Posidoniimonas corsicana: one gene and its partners. The protein of the gene in region 3 interacts with the protein of the main gene of each other region in a pairwise test. Links are inferred from orthologs where the notes say so. Each region holds a gene or a part of one and is shown on either strand. Other genes may lie near its edges.

The links.
Region 1: the proteins of lpdA (region 3) and odhB interact in binary tests that used the Escherichia coli proteins (3 or more experiments, as listed by UniProt). The link is inferred for Posidoniimonas corsicana from one-to-one orthologs.
Region 2: the proteins of lpdA (region 3) and KOR34_RS06495 interact in binary tests that used the Escherichia coli proteins (3 or more experiments, as listed by UniProt). The link is inferred for Posidoniimonas corsicana from one-to-one orthologs.

Annotation. Positions count from the first base shown.
Region 1 is NZ_SIHJ01000001.1:709,184-713,100, reverse strand. What follows is about bases 512-3,508. They hold odhB (2-oxoglutarate dehydrogenase complex dihydrolipoyllysine-residue succinyltransferase), read right to left. Parts: upstream 2,657-3,508; coding sequence 1,367-2,656; downstream 512-1,366. Other genes in these bases: KOR34_RS02560 (2-oxoglutarate dehydrogenase E1 component), read right to left, coding at 2,664-3,508; KOR34_RS02570 (hypothetical protein), read right to left, coding at 512-908. Outside these bases: more of KOR34_RS02570, read right to left, coding at 1-511; more of KOR34_RS02560, read right to left, coding at 3,509-3,917. UniProt on the Escherichia coli protein: E2 component of the 2-oxoglutarate dehydrogenase (OGDH) complex which catalyzes the second step in the conversion of 2-oxoglutarate to succinyl-CoA and CO(2).
Region 2 is NZ_SIHJ01000001.1:1,673,067-1,677,002, reverse strand. The notes cover bases 512-3,527. They hold KOR34_RS06495 (ATP-dependent helicase), read right to left. Parts: upstream 3,173-3,527; coding sequence 851-3,172; downstream 512-850. Other genes in these bases: KOR34_RS06490 (DNA-directed RNA polymerase subunit alpha C-terminal domain-containing protein), read left to right, coding at 3,453-3,527; KOR34_RS06500 (SAM-dependent methyltransferase), read right to left, coding at 512-754. Outside these bases: more of KOR34_RS06500, read right to left, coding at 1-511; more of KOR34_RS06490, read left to right, coding at 3,528-3,740; KOR34_RS06485 (hypothetical protein), read left to right, coding at 3,789-3,936. UniProt on the Escherichia coli protein: A helicase with DNA-dependent ATPase activity. Unwinds DNA duplexes with 3'-5' polarity. Translocates on single-stranded DNA with 3'-5' polarity. Initiates unwinding more efficiently from a nicked substrate than double-stranded DNA.
Region 3 is NZ_SIHJ01000005.1:329,872-333,791, reverse strand. Bases 1-3,000 are described here. They hold lpdA (dihydrolipoyl dehydrogenase), read right to left. Parts: upstream 2,212-3,000; coding sequence 790-2,211; downstream 1-789. Other genes in these bases: KOR34_RS24640 (SDR family NAD(P)-dependent oxidoreductase), read left to right, coding at 2,666-3,000; aceE (pyruvate dehydrogenase (acetyl-transferring), homodimeric type), read right to left, coding at 1-587. Also shown: more of KOR34_RS24640, read left to right, coding at 3,001-3,427; KOR34_RS24635 (hypothetical protein), read right to left, coding at 3,424-3,920. UniProt on the Escherichia coli protein: Lipoamide dehydrogenase is a component of the glycine cleavage system as well as of the alpha-ketoacid dehydrogenase complexes.

The DNA of each region.
Region 1 (3,917 bases), on a different replicon or contig from region 3:
TGGATATCAAGCGTGCTTAGGTCATTCTGTTCATAGTCGCCTTCGACAACCATATCGCCGGTGGCGAGCGGATTTGGCCCGGGTCCCATGGCGCCGCATTTGTTGACGAGATCACCGCGGAACACGTCGGCAGACAGGACGCCGCCGACCATGGTAAAGTCGCCATCGGCGGACAGCTCGCCCGCGCGAAGCCGGCCGCTTCGCAGCTCGGCCTTGGCGGGCGCCTCGATGTTGAACACGGGTGAAGCAACGTCCCCTCCATCGACCAGAGCCGTCTGAGCAATAGTGACAACGTCCAGTCCGCTGTGGACGCCGTCGTTGAACTCCACCGACGCGTCGAATCGGACGGTCGTGCCCGAGCCCACCGAGAAGGACAACCCGGCCCCTACGAACCTCGTCTTGGCAAAGATCGTGTGCGTCGACGGCCCGGGAGCGACGACGCCTCCGGTTACGTCAAGGTCGACGCCCCTGATGGCGGCTCCCTCGCCCTTGACGCCGGAGATCAACCGTAGCATGTCCGCCAGGAACCACTGATCGTCGGCCACGTCGACATTCAGCAGCCCACCGTGGATCGACAGGTACCCGTTGTAGACGTTGTGCGACGGGTTGAGGCTGCCAGCAGTGAGGTGGAACTCGCGGCCGTTCTCAACAGTGAAGGACGAGTCGTTCAAAGGGCCATCCCAGTCGAACACGCTGGTAGTGGAGATCGTCTGGTCGGCGGTGACAAAGGCGTCGCCAGCCTGCTCCACAATTCCAGAGGCGTCAATCAAGCCGCCGTCGTAGTAGGTCTCTCCCCAGACGACGAGCGTAGACCCCGCGGTGACGTCCGTTGTTGACGTCGACCGGAAGGTGGTGGTCCCCAGCAGGTTGGCGACCCCGCTAACGTTGACTAGACCCTGCAGGTCCATGCCGGCGTCGACGTAGGCGATGCCGGCGCGGAAGTCGAGTCGCCTGCTAGATAAAGGACAACGTCGGAGCCATCGAGTACCGACGTGGTTGAGCTCCCGGTAGAGCCGTCCGAGTCGAAAGTGCCGACTTCGACTATGCGATGGGGGCGGGAGTGTTATACGCCGCTCGGAGAGGCAAAACCCTACACACCAGCTGGCAGACCGAAGGTGTCTCGCGCTAGCTGTACGATAACGCCCGGAGCTCACAAGGCGAGTCCCCTAGCCAGCGCGGACTCCCGTTGCGATTTCATGAGCCGAGTGGCCAGGAGCCCGGGCGACGCCAAGTTGGCGCCGGTGGGCGGCCAGATGCCCCTCGTAAGAGGGAGTCTTGAATGAGGCGTCTGTGATGGATACCCGACCGGCACGGGCGGCACGCGCAGGACGGCCGCAGGCGGAGCAATCGATCCGAACTCAACGACCTACACTTCGATCAGCATCCTTGCGGGATCCTCGATTGCCTCTTTGATCCGGCGGAGGAAGGTGACCGATTCGCGGCCGTCGACGATGCGGTGATCATAGGTCAAGGCGACGTACATCATCGGCCGGATGATCACCTCGCCGTTGCGGGCGATCGGCCGGTCCTCGATGGCGTGCATGCCGAGCACCCCGCTCTGGGGCGGGTTCACAATCGGGGTCGACAGCAGCGAGCCGTACACCCCGCCGTTGGAGATGGTGAAGGTGCCGCCGGTGAGTTCGTCGGGCGAGAGATCCCCCGAATTCGCCCGATTGGCGAAGTCGCCGATGGCGTGCTCAATCTGGGCGAAGCTGAGCCGTTCGGCGTGCCGAATCACTGGGACGACGAGCCCCTTCTCGCCCCCGATTGCAACACCGATGTGGTGGTAGTTGCGGTAGGCAATCTCGTCGCCGCGGATCTCGGCGTTGAGTTCGGGGATTAGCTTCAGTGCATCCACAAGCGCTTTGACGAAGAAGGACATGTAACCCAGCTTGACCCCGTGCTTGTGCTGGAACCGCTCGCCGTGGGCCTTGCGGAGGTCCTTCACCGCGGACATGTCGATCTCGTTGAAGGTGGTCAGCAGTGCGGCCTGATGCTGGGCCTGCACCAGCCGGTCGGCAATTCTCCGCCGGATGGGACTCATCCGCACGAGCTCCTCTCGGGCGGCCTGTTGCAGCGGACGGTGGTCCTCTGGGCCGGGCGGGTTGCGCGGGCGGTCGTCTCCAGCCGGCCGGTGGTTCTCGTGCTCCTTCACCCACTGCCGAACATCTTCTCCCCGGATGCGCGGCCCCGAAGCCTCGATGTCTTCTAGTTCGAGGCCGTGCCGACGCAGCTCGCGACGCGCCGATGGCGTGGCGAACGCCTTGGCCGTCGCCCCCTCCTTGGATGGCGGCGCCGGTGCTTCAGCGCTGGGGCCTTCGCCTTTCTCCGTTTCATGATTGGCGGGCGCCGCCTCCCGGTCGTCACGCTCCTCCCCCTCAGTCGCGCTGGGACCTTGCTCGCTATCTCCGTCCTCCCTCCCCTCTTCCAAATAGCCTACGACCTCGCCGACGCCGACCGACTCGCCCTCCTGCTTGAGGATCTTAGTGAGCACTCCGGCCCGCGGCGCAGGGAGTTCGAGCGATGCCTTCTCGGATTCAAGCTCGACCAGCCCCTCGTCCGCCTGCACGGAGTCGCCTTCCTTGTGAAGCCACGCCCCAATCTGGACCTCGCGGATCGATTCGCCCACTTCGGGGATTCTGAGTTCAATGCTCATCGCAGATCTAGGTGTTAAAGGCCTGTTCGATTAGTTCTTGCTGTTCGTCTTTGTGCGCGGCCGAGGAGCCGGTCGCGGGGCTCGCGGAGCTCTCGCGGGAGACGCACGAGAACGGAAATCGGTCAGCAATGCGATCACAGCACCGCTGCCTCCAGTACGGCCAGGCCCCCATGTTCTCGGGCTCCTCCTGAACCCAAACCACGCGGGCGCCGTCCTCATATGGGCGGAGCGTGTCGGCGAGCTGGGCGTCGCTGAGCGGGTAGAACTGCTCGACCCGCACGATCGCGACGTCGGAACGCCCGCGTTCTTCCCGCGCCTCCAACAGGTCGTAGGCCATCTTCCCGCTGGACATCAGGATCCGGGACGTCTCCGACGCGGCGGGCCGGTCGTCGGCCAGGATGGGGCGGAACCCGCCGCCGCTCAGCTCGTCCAGGCTCGACGCCATGCGTGGGTGACGCAGCAGGCTCTTGTGGGTCAGCACCACCAGGGGTTTCCGCCACGGACGCTCCACTTGACGGCGGAGCAGGTGGAAGTATTGGGCCGGCGTGGTCGGGCAGGCGACCTGGATGTTGTCTTCGGCGGCTAGAGTGAGGAACCGTTCGAGTCTCGCGCTTGAGTGCTCAGGCCCCTGCCCTTCAAAGCCGTGCGGCAGCAGCAGCACCAGGCCGCTTAGCCGCCGCCACTTGTCTTCCGCGCTGGAGATGAACTGATCAATGATCACCTGTCCGGCATTGGCGAAGTCGCCGAACTGAGCCTCCCACACCACCAGGGCGCCGGGGTAGTCGAGGGAGTAGCCGTACTCGAATCCCAGCGAGGCGCCCTCGCAGAGCGGGCTGTTGATGATCTGCACCTCGCCCTGTTGGTCGGCGAGGTTCGAGAAGATGTTGATCCGGCGTCCGTCCTCCGCGTCGTGGAGCAGCGCGTGGCGATGGCTGAACGTTCCTCGCCCCGAGTCTTGCCCCGACAGCCGCACCGGCGCCCCTTCGGTCGCGAGGGACGCGATAGCGAGCGATTCTGCGGTCGCCCAATCGACGGGCGCCTCCTGCTCGGCGATGAGTTTCCTTTGCTGGACGCTGCGTTGGAGCTTGGGGTGCAGGTGGAACCCGTCCGGGAACGTCGTGATCTTCTCTATCAGCTCCTTCAGTTGCCCGGCGTCAACGGCGGTTTCGCATTCGTCGTCATCCGCGGCGCCGCCGCGGTAGTCCTGCCAAACGCCGCCGAGGGGAGGCTCGTGCGGTTGGGCGGTCTTCTGCTGAGCAGC
Region 2 (3,936 bases), on a different replicon or contig from region 3:
GCTCGGTGAGCAGCGGGTCGACCTCCGCCGGGTCGACGCCAATCACACCCATGCCGCGGTCCAGCAGCGCCTGGCTGGCGCCGCCCGGGGCGCAGCCCAACTCGATCCACACATCGCCGGCGTGGGTCGGCAGCGCGGCCCAGCGGAGGGCCTCCTCCAGCTTGAGGTACGCGCGGCTGACGGCGTGCTCGGGCAGGCGGATGCTGGGCGTGCCGCCCGGCCAGCGGTCGACCCGCGAGCGCATCTGGTGCGCGCCCAACCACCACTCGTTCGGCTCCACCAGCGCGATGTCGAGCACCGCGCCGTCGGTCGGCGCGGTCTGGGGGTTGTGCAGGGCGCCCTCTGGCGCGGCGGCGCTGACGCCGGTGCGGACCAGGGCGCTGAGCTCGTCGCGGCCGGGCTCGAAGCCGCCCGCTCCGGGCACCTGCTCGTCGCGCCGCCAAACATGCAGAGCCACCGGCCCATGATCAGCAACCAGCTGCCGCACCTGCTCGTTGTCCCACACCTGCGCGGCGAGCTCGTCGAGCTGGTCGCTGCCGCTGGCCTTGCCGAGCGACAGCCCGCGCGTGCGGGCGAAGGTCATGCGGGGGATCGCCTCGCTGGCCAGGGTGATCGGCGAGGGCGCCTTGAACGTGACGAACCCGGGCCGGCTGAATGCCAGCCGCCAGTCCGGCGCGCGGCGTTCCACCTCCAGCTTGAGCGCGTTCTGGGCGCCCGCCTGGCAGGCGGCAAACAGGTACTGACTCTCAACCATAAACGCCGCCTAGTCTCAATCGGGGTGGTGTCGCTGCGGGAGCAACAGAGTATCGCCGCGCCGTGGCGGCGCCGCCAGCGGTGGGGATCACGGTCGTTACCGGTTGCCCACCGGCTGCAGAGGGCTGTGGGCCAGCACGATGCGTCGCTCGCCCGCCAGGGCGAACTCGACGGTCGCCGCCCGGCGCTTGCCCGAACCGCTCAGCGACTTGATCTTGCCGAGCCCGTATTCCGGGTGCCGCACGGTCATGTCGAGCGAGAAGTCGTCCGGCGAGGCCTTCGGCGTTGTCGCGGGGCGGGGCGTCTGGTCGGTGAGTTCGGCGGCGGTGGTGATGGCGGCCGAGATCCGCGGCTCCGGCTCGGGCGCCGGCGCCGCGTTCGGGTCGACCCAGACTTCTTCTTCGGGCGGCAGGTCGAACTGTTCCCACGGGTCGACCTCCAGCGAGCCGCTGCCGTGGTCGGACTGCATCTCGTGGGTGGGCATCTCCATCAGGAAGCTGCTGGGCACCGCCATCCGCCGCTGTCCACGGAAGTCGCGCAGCCGCACCAGGCTGAGCTGCAGCTCCGCTTCAGCGCGGGTGATGCCGACAAAAGCCAGGCGGCGTTCCTCCTCAAGCTGCTGGGTGTCCATCGAGCTCCGCTCGTGCGGCAGGATGCCGTCCTCCACGGCGACCAGGAACACCACGGGGAATTCGAGCCCCTTGGCCGCGTGAAGCGTCATCAGCGTGACCTTGTCAGAGTCGTCCTCCCAGTTGTCGGTCTCGTTGACGAGCCAGGTGCGTTCGAGGTACTCCTCGAGCCCGGCCTCGCCTTCAAACTCCTCGTCGAACTGGCGGGCGTCGGTCAGCAGTTCCTCGATGTTGGCCAGCCGGCTGGCGTCCTCCTCGTCGTCGCTGTCGACGAGCCGCTGGCGGTAGCCGGACTCGGAGATCACGCTGCCGATCACCTCCTCGACCGGCCCGCCGGCGTGGGCGGTGAGCTTGTCGATCAATGCGACGAATTGCGAGAGCTTGGCCGCCGAGCGTTTGGCCAGCCCCTCGATCAGGCCCGACTCGCGGGCCGCCTCGAGCAGCGGGGCGCCGTACCGGTAGGCGTGATCGCCGAGGGCCTCGAGCGTCTTCTTGCCGATGCCCCGCGTGGGCGAGTTGACGGTCCGCTCGAAAGCGACGTCGTCCTTCGGGTTGTTGATCAGCTGACAGTAGGCCAGCACGTCCTTGATCTCTTTGCGCTGGTAGAACTCCTGCCCCCGCACCATCTGGAACGGCACGCGGTGCGCCCGCAGCGCCCGCTCGATCGACCGCGACAGCGCGTTGATGCGGTAGAAGATGGCGAAGTCGCTCGCCTTCCGCTCGCCAGACTCGATCGCGTCCTGGATCTGCCGGGCGATGCTGTTCGCCTCGGCGTCCTGGTCGGCGTAGGTCACCAGCCGGATAGGCTGGCCCTCGTCGTTCTCGGTGAACAGGGCCTTCTTCTTGCGCCGCTGGTTGTGGCCGATGAGCGTGTCCGCGGCCCGCAGGATGGCCTTGGTGCTGCGGTAGTTTTGCTCCAGCCGGATAACTTTGGCCTGCCCGTAGTCCTGCTCGAAGTCGAGGATGTTGTTCAGGTCGGCTCCGCGCCAGCCGTAGATCGACTGGTCGGGATCGCCCGTGGCGGCCAGGTTGGGGTAGTCCAGCGAGAGCGCCCGCAGGATCACGTACTGCGCGCGGTTGGTGTCCTGGTACTCGTCGACCAGCACGTAGCGGAAGCGGCTGTCGAGCTCGGCGCGGACCTCCGGGTTGTCCTTCAGCAGCTTCGCGACGTGCAGCAGCAGGTCGTCGAAGTCAACCGCGCTGGAGGCCAGCAGCCGCTGCTGGTACGCCGGGTACACACGGGCCACGACGCTCGACAGCGGGCTGCTGCTGCGGGGCTGGTACTCGTCGGCGGTGATCAGCTTGTTCTTGGCGGAGCTGATCCCGCTGGCGATGCGGTCCGCGGTGTAGTGCATCGTGGGAATCTTCTCGGCCTCGATCACCCGCTTGAGCGTCTGCCGCGAGTCCGAGGTGTCGTAGATCGTGAAGCTCTGCCCCAGGCCGACTAGGTCGGCGTGCTCGCGCAGAAGCCGGGCGCCGAAGCGGTGGAAGGTGCTGACCCACACCCGCTGTCCGGGCGCCAGGTTCTCGACGCGGCGGCGCATCTCCTGGGCCGCTTTGTTGGTGAACGTCAGGGCCAGGATCTGCGACGCGTACACGCCGCGCGAGAGCAGATGGGCGATCCTGTGGGTGACAACGCGGGTCTTCCCACTACCCGGGCCCGCGAGGATGAGCAGTGGGCCGTCGACGTGCAGCACGGCCTCGCGCTGGGCGTCGTTCAGGTTCTCGAGCAGCTTGTCCAAGGCGGTCTGCAGTTGGTGGTCGTCGGCGGCCGGTGGCGAACACGCCATTCTAACGCCGCGGGGCCGCGCGGGGACGGGGCTCAACCGGCGCCCGATGCTAGCAGGGGCCGGGAAGCCGCCGGAATTTTTTCCGCAGTCCGTACATTTTCTGGCCTTGATTCGCTATACTCCCGCGATCGGCGCAACGGATCGCCCGTCTCTAGAGTCACGCCCCACGGGTCAAGACGGCCCGGGCGAAGGCTGACGAGTGGGCCCGCTAATCGCCCAATCCGCCACCGGCGGCCGCCGCAGCCGGACCGCCAGCACACAATGGGAGGGACCCCACGCCATGGCTACTCGTATCCCCATGGACCGCGCCCAGGCGCAATCGGAAGAGATGAAGGAACGGCTGGAGATGAGCACCGCCGAGATCGGCCTGGCGGTCCGCACGACGAACTGCCTGGAGGAGAAGGGCGTGTTCACCGTGCACGACCTGCTGCACTGCACGCGCGAGGACCTGCTGAGCATCTCGAACTTCGGCGAGAAAACGCTTGAAGAGGTCTACAAGGCGCTGGAGAATGTGGGTTTCTACCGCCCCGGCCGCGCGACCCTGCCGGCGCAGCGTAGGGCGAAGTAACGCCGCCGACCGCATAGCGTCGGCGCCCCCACTGACTCCGCGAAGCCGATGCGTTCCCGATTCCGCCTGTGGTTGAAGAAGCGGGGCGCCCGACGCAGCGGATCGCCACGGCTGGCGCTGGCCGCCGAGCTGCTGTACCACGTCGTGTTCCTGGCGGTGGGCGCCGTGGCGCTGTGGCTGCACGTGCAGAACGTGC
Region 3 (3,920 bases):
CAGAAGTCGGGCATCAGCCAGGGGTGCGGGTAGCTGGACAGGCCGCCCCCCTCGCCCAGCTCGCGGCGGAAGTTCACCAGGTTCTGCTCGGTCAGCCGCCCCTCCAAAAACGCCCGGCTGTACATGCCCGGCGCCGCGTGGCCCTGGAAGTAGATCTGGTCGCCGGAGAAGCCGTCCTCGCCGCGGCCGCGGAACACGTGGTTCTGGGCCACCTCGTACAGCGTCGCGCTGGACGCGAACGTGCTGATGTGGCCGCCGGGCGACGACGGGTGCCGGTTGGCCCGCGTGACCATCGCCATCGCGTTCCAGCGGACGTAGCTCTTGATGCGCCGCTCCAGCTCACGGTCGCCCGGGTAGGCGGGCTGCTCGCTGCGGGGGATGGTGTTGATGTACGGCGTGGTGGCTGTGAACGGCAGCTCGACGCCGTTGCGGACCGCGGCCGCCTCGAGCGCGCTGAGGAGCTCGCTCACCCGCTCGGGACCCTTGCTCTCCAGCACGTAGTCGAGAGACTCGAGCCACTCGTTCGTCTCCTGCGGGTCGACGTCGTTTGGGATGGGAGAGTTGGAGTTGATTTCGGCGCTAGCCATGGTGATTCCTAGTGAAGGATGAACCACGAAGGGCACAAAGGAGACGGCGCGGGGCGGGCAGGGGGATCACTGACTAAACGCTCGTGAACGGCGGCCCGTGGGAGGAATCCTCCCGGCGGCAATCCAGTCAGCGGCTACAAGTGTTCCCTCTTTGCCTTAAATCGCATCGTTTCCTTCGTGTCCTCCGCAGTGGGTTGTGTTCTTACTTGCGTTTTGGTTTGTAGATCTCGGTCGCCGTGCCCAGGTGGACCTCGCCGGCGAAGGCGATGGTCTCGCTGAGGGTCGGGTGGGGGTGGATGCTCTCGGCGATGTCGCGGATGGTGCAGCCCATCTCGATCGCCAGCACGCTCTCGGCGATCAGCTCGCCGGCGCCGCTGCCGACGATGCCGCAGCCCAGCACGCGGTCGGTCTCCGGGTCGACGATCCACTTGGTCAGGCCGTCGGTGCGGCCGTTGGCGGTGGCGCGGCCGCTGGCCTGCCACGGGTACTGCGCGATCTTGACCTTCTTGCCCTGCGCTTTGGCCTCCTCGGCGGTCAGGCCGGCCCAGGCGATCTCCGGGTCCGTGAACACCACCGCGGGGATGGCCTGCGCGTCGAACGCGGCCGGCTCGCCCGCGATTACCTCGGCGGCGATCTTGCCCTCGTACGCCGCCTTGTGGGCCAGCATCGGGTCGCCCGCCACGTCGCCGATGGCGAAGATGTTGCCGTCGGTGGTGCGCTGTTGCTTGTCGACCTTGACGAAGCCCCGCTCGGTCACCTCGACCTTGGTGTTCTCCAGCCCGAAGCCCTTGCTCACCGGCCAGCGGCCGATGGAGATCAGCACGCGGTCGTACCGCTCGGTGATCGGGCCGTCGGGGCCCTCCATGCTGACCTCGACCTGCTCGCCCAGGTCCTTCAGGCCGGTCACCTTGGTGCCCAGCATCACCGCGTGGAAACGCTCGTTGACGCGGGCGATGAGCGGCTTGACCAGGTCGCGGTCGGCGCCCGGCAGCAGGCCCTCGGTCAGTTCGACGACCGACACCTTCGTGCCGATCTCAGAGTACACGGTGCCCATCTCGAGGCCGATGTAGCCGCCGCCGATCACCAGCATCGAGTCGGGGATGTCCTCCAGCGCCAACGCGCCGGTGGAGGTCATGACCCGCGGCGAGCCGATGTCCAGGAACTTGGGCACCGCCGGCACGGAGCCGGTCGCCAGGATACAGTGATCGAAGGTCAGGCGGCTGTCGCCCTCGTAGGTGTCCGGGTCGCCGCCCTCGAGCTGCAGCGTGTGGCTGTCGACAAACACGCCCCGCGCGTGGATCTTCTTGACGTTGCGGCGCTTGGCCAGCTGCGCGAGGCCGCCCGACAGCGTGTCGATGACGTTCTCTTTGCGGGCGCGGAGCTTGTTGATGTCGATCTGCGGCGGCTGGAAGTCGACGCCCCACTCGGCCATCTCATGCGCTTCGCTCACCACCTTCGCGACGTGCAGCAGGGCCTTGGAGGGGATGCAGCCACGCAGCAGGCAGGTGCCGCCCAGCCGCGGGTCGGCCTCGACGATAGCGACTTCCAACCCGAGGTCCGCCGCTAGAAACGCAGCGGCGTAGCCACCGGGGCCACCGCCAAGAACAACTACCTGAGAATGCATGTGCGAAGGGGTGAGGGAGTGAGGGGGGTGTGCGTCGGGCGAGGGGCAGGGGGTCCACGCTCAGCGCCGCCGGCCGGGAAACCGGCGGGCGGTACGCTGTCGGCCGCTCCCTGACCGCAGACCCTCGTCCCCTCTCCTTCTCAACTGATTGGCCGCAAAGCAGTTGCAGCCCCCTAAGTTTATCCATCCGGCCTTTGCACACAATGGCCGATGATTCCGGCTAGCGCTTGGCGGGTCGGCGTAAGTTGTTTGTGATAAGGGTGTTAGGCAGGGCGTCGAAGTTAGGGGTGAGGCTCCGAACACCGCAAATCCAGCAGCTCAGTTTCAAGCGCCCTCTCCCGTGTTGCGCAATCTGGCGGGCCGTGGCGCCAATCTTGCTCCAATATAGGTTCGGGACGGGGCGCCGCGATGGGCCCCCAGGTCCTTTACTCGACCCGTGCAACAGGAGAACTGAATGTCAGCCAAGAAAGTCGTCATTGTCACCGGCGCCGGTTCGGGGATCGGCGCCGCCACCGCCCGGCGGTTCGCGGCGGACGGGTTCGCCGTCGTGTTGAACGGCCGCACCGAGGCCAAGTTGGAGAAGGTCGCGGCCGACCTCGGCGGCGGCGAGCACCTGCTCGTGCAGCCGGGCGACGTGTCGGCCCAGGCCGACGTCAAGCAGATCATCGCCGCCACGGTCGACCGCTTCGGCGGGATCGACGTGCTGGTCAACAACGCCGGCGTGCTGGTGCAGGGCGGCGTGGACGAGGTGACGCTGGAGGACTGGGAGAAGCAGATGGCGATCAACGCCGGCGGCATGTTCCAGATGATCAAGGCCGCGCTGCCGCACCTGGTGAAGTCCCGCGGCTCGGTGGTCAACGTGTCGTCGGTCTCCGGCCTGGCGGGCGACTGGGGCCTGTTCAGCTACAACGCCACCAAGGGCGCAGTCAGCAACATCACCCGTGCGCTGGCGCTCGACCTGGCGGCGAAGGGAGTCCGAGTGAACGCGGTCGCGCCGAGCCTGACCGCCACCGAGATGACCGGCGGCATCATGGAGGACGACGCCGTCATGCAGCGGTTCATGGAACGCCTGCCGATGGGCCGCGCGGCCGACCCCGCCGAGGTGGCCGACGTCATCGCCTTCCTCGCCGGCCACGACGCCCGCTTCGTCAATGGCGTTGTGCTGCCGGTTGACGGCGGGCTGAGCGCCTCCAACGGGCAGCCAAACCTGGGTTAGCGCCGGCGGGTGCGGCCAGTCGCGCCTCCGGACAGCAGCAGGGCGCCCGCCAACGCGATGGCGCCCGGCTCGGGCGCCGTGAGGAGGGCCACCCACCCGGCCTGGGCGCCCGAGGGGTCGATCCCGTGGCCCGCGACCACGCCCCCGTCCGCCGACACCGCGGTCGCGGACGTCAGGCGCCAGCCGTCAAGCGATCCCCCGGCCGCCAGTGGTCCCGCGAGTAGATCGCGTACAAGGAAGGCGGTGTCGTCTTTCCACAGGACCGCCTCGGCAGTCCCATCGTCGCCCGGGTGCGCCGCGCCTACGGTTACCTCGCCGTTGGCCGACACCCCCATCGCCCAAGAACTGCCGGTCGGGAATGCGGCCGCCAGTGTCTGGGCAACGTCGCCCTGCCAGCGGGTCGCCTGCGAGCGGTGGGTCGCGTCGGGCGCCCCGTCGTTGACCTCCCAGAGCGAAGTCGGTGCGCCGTCCGGGTAAGAATTGCCTACGGTAA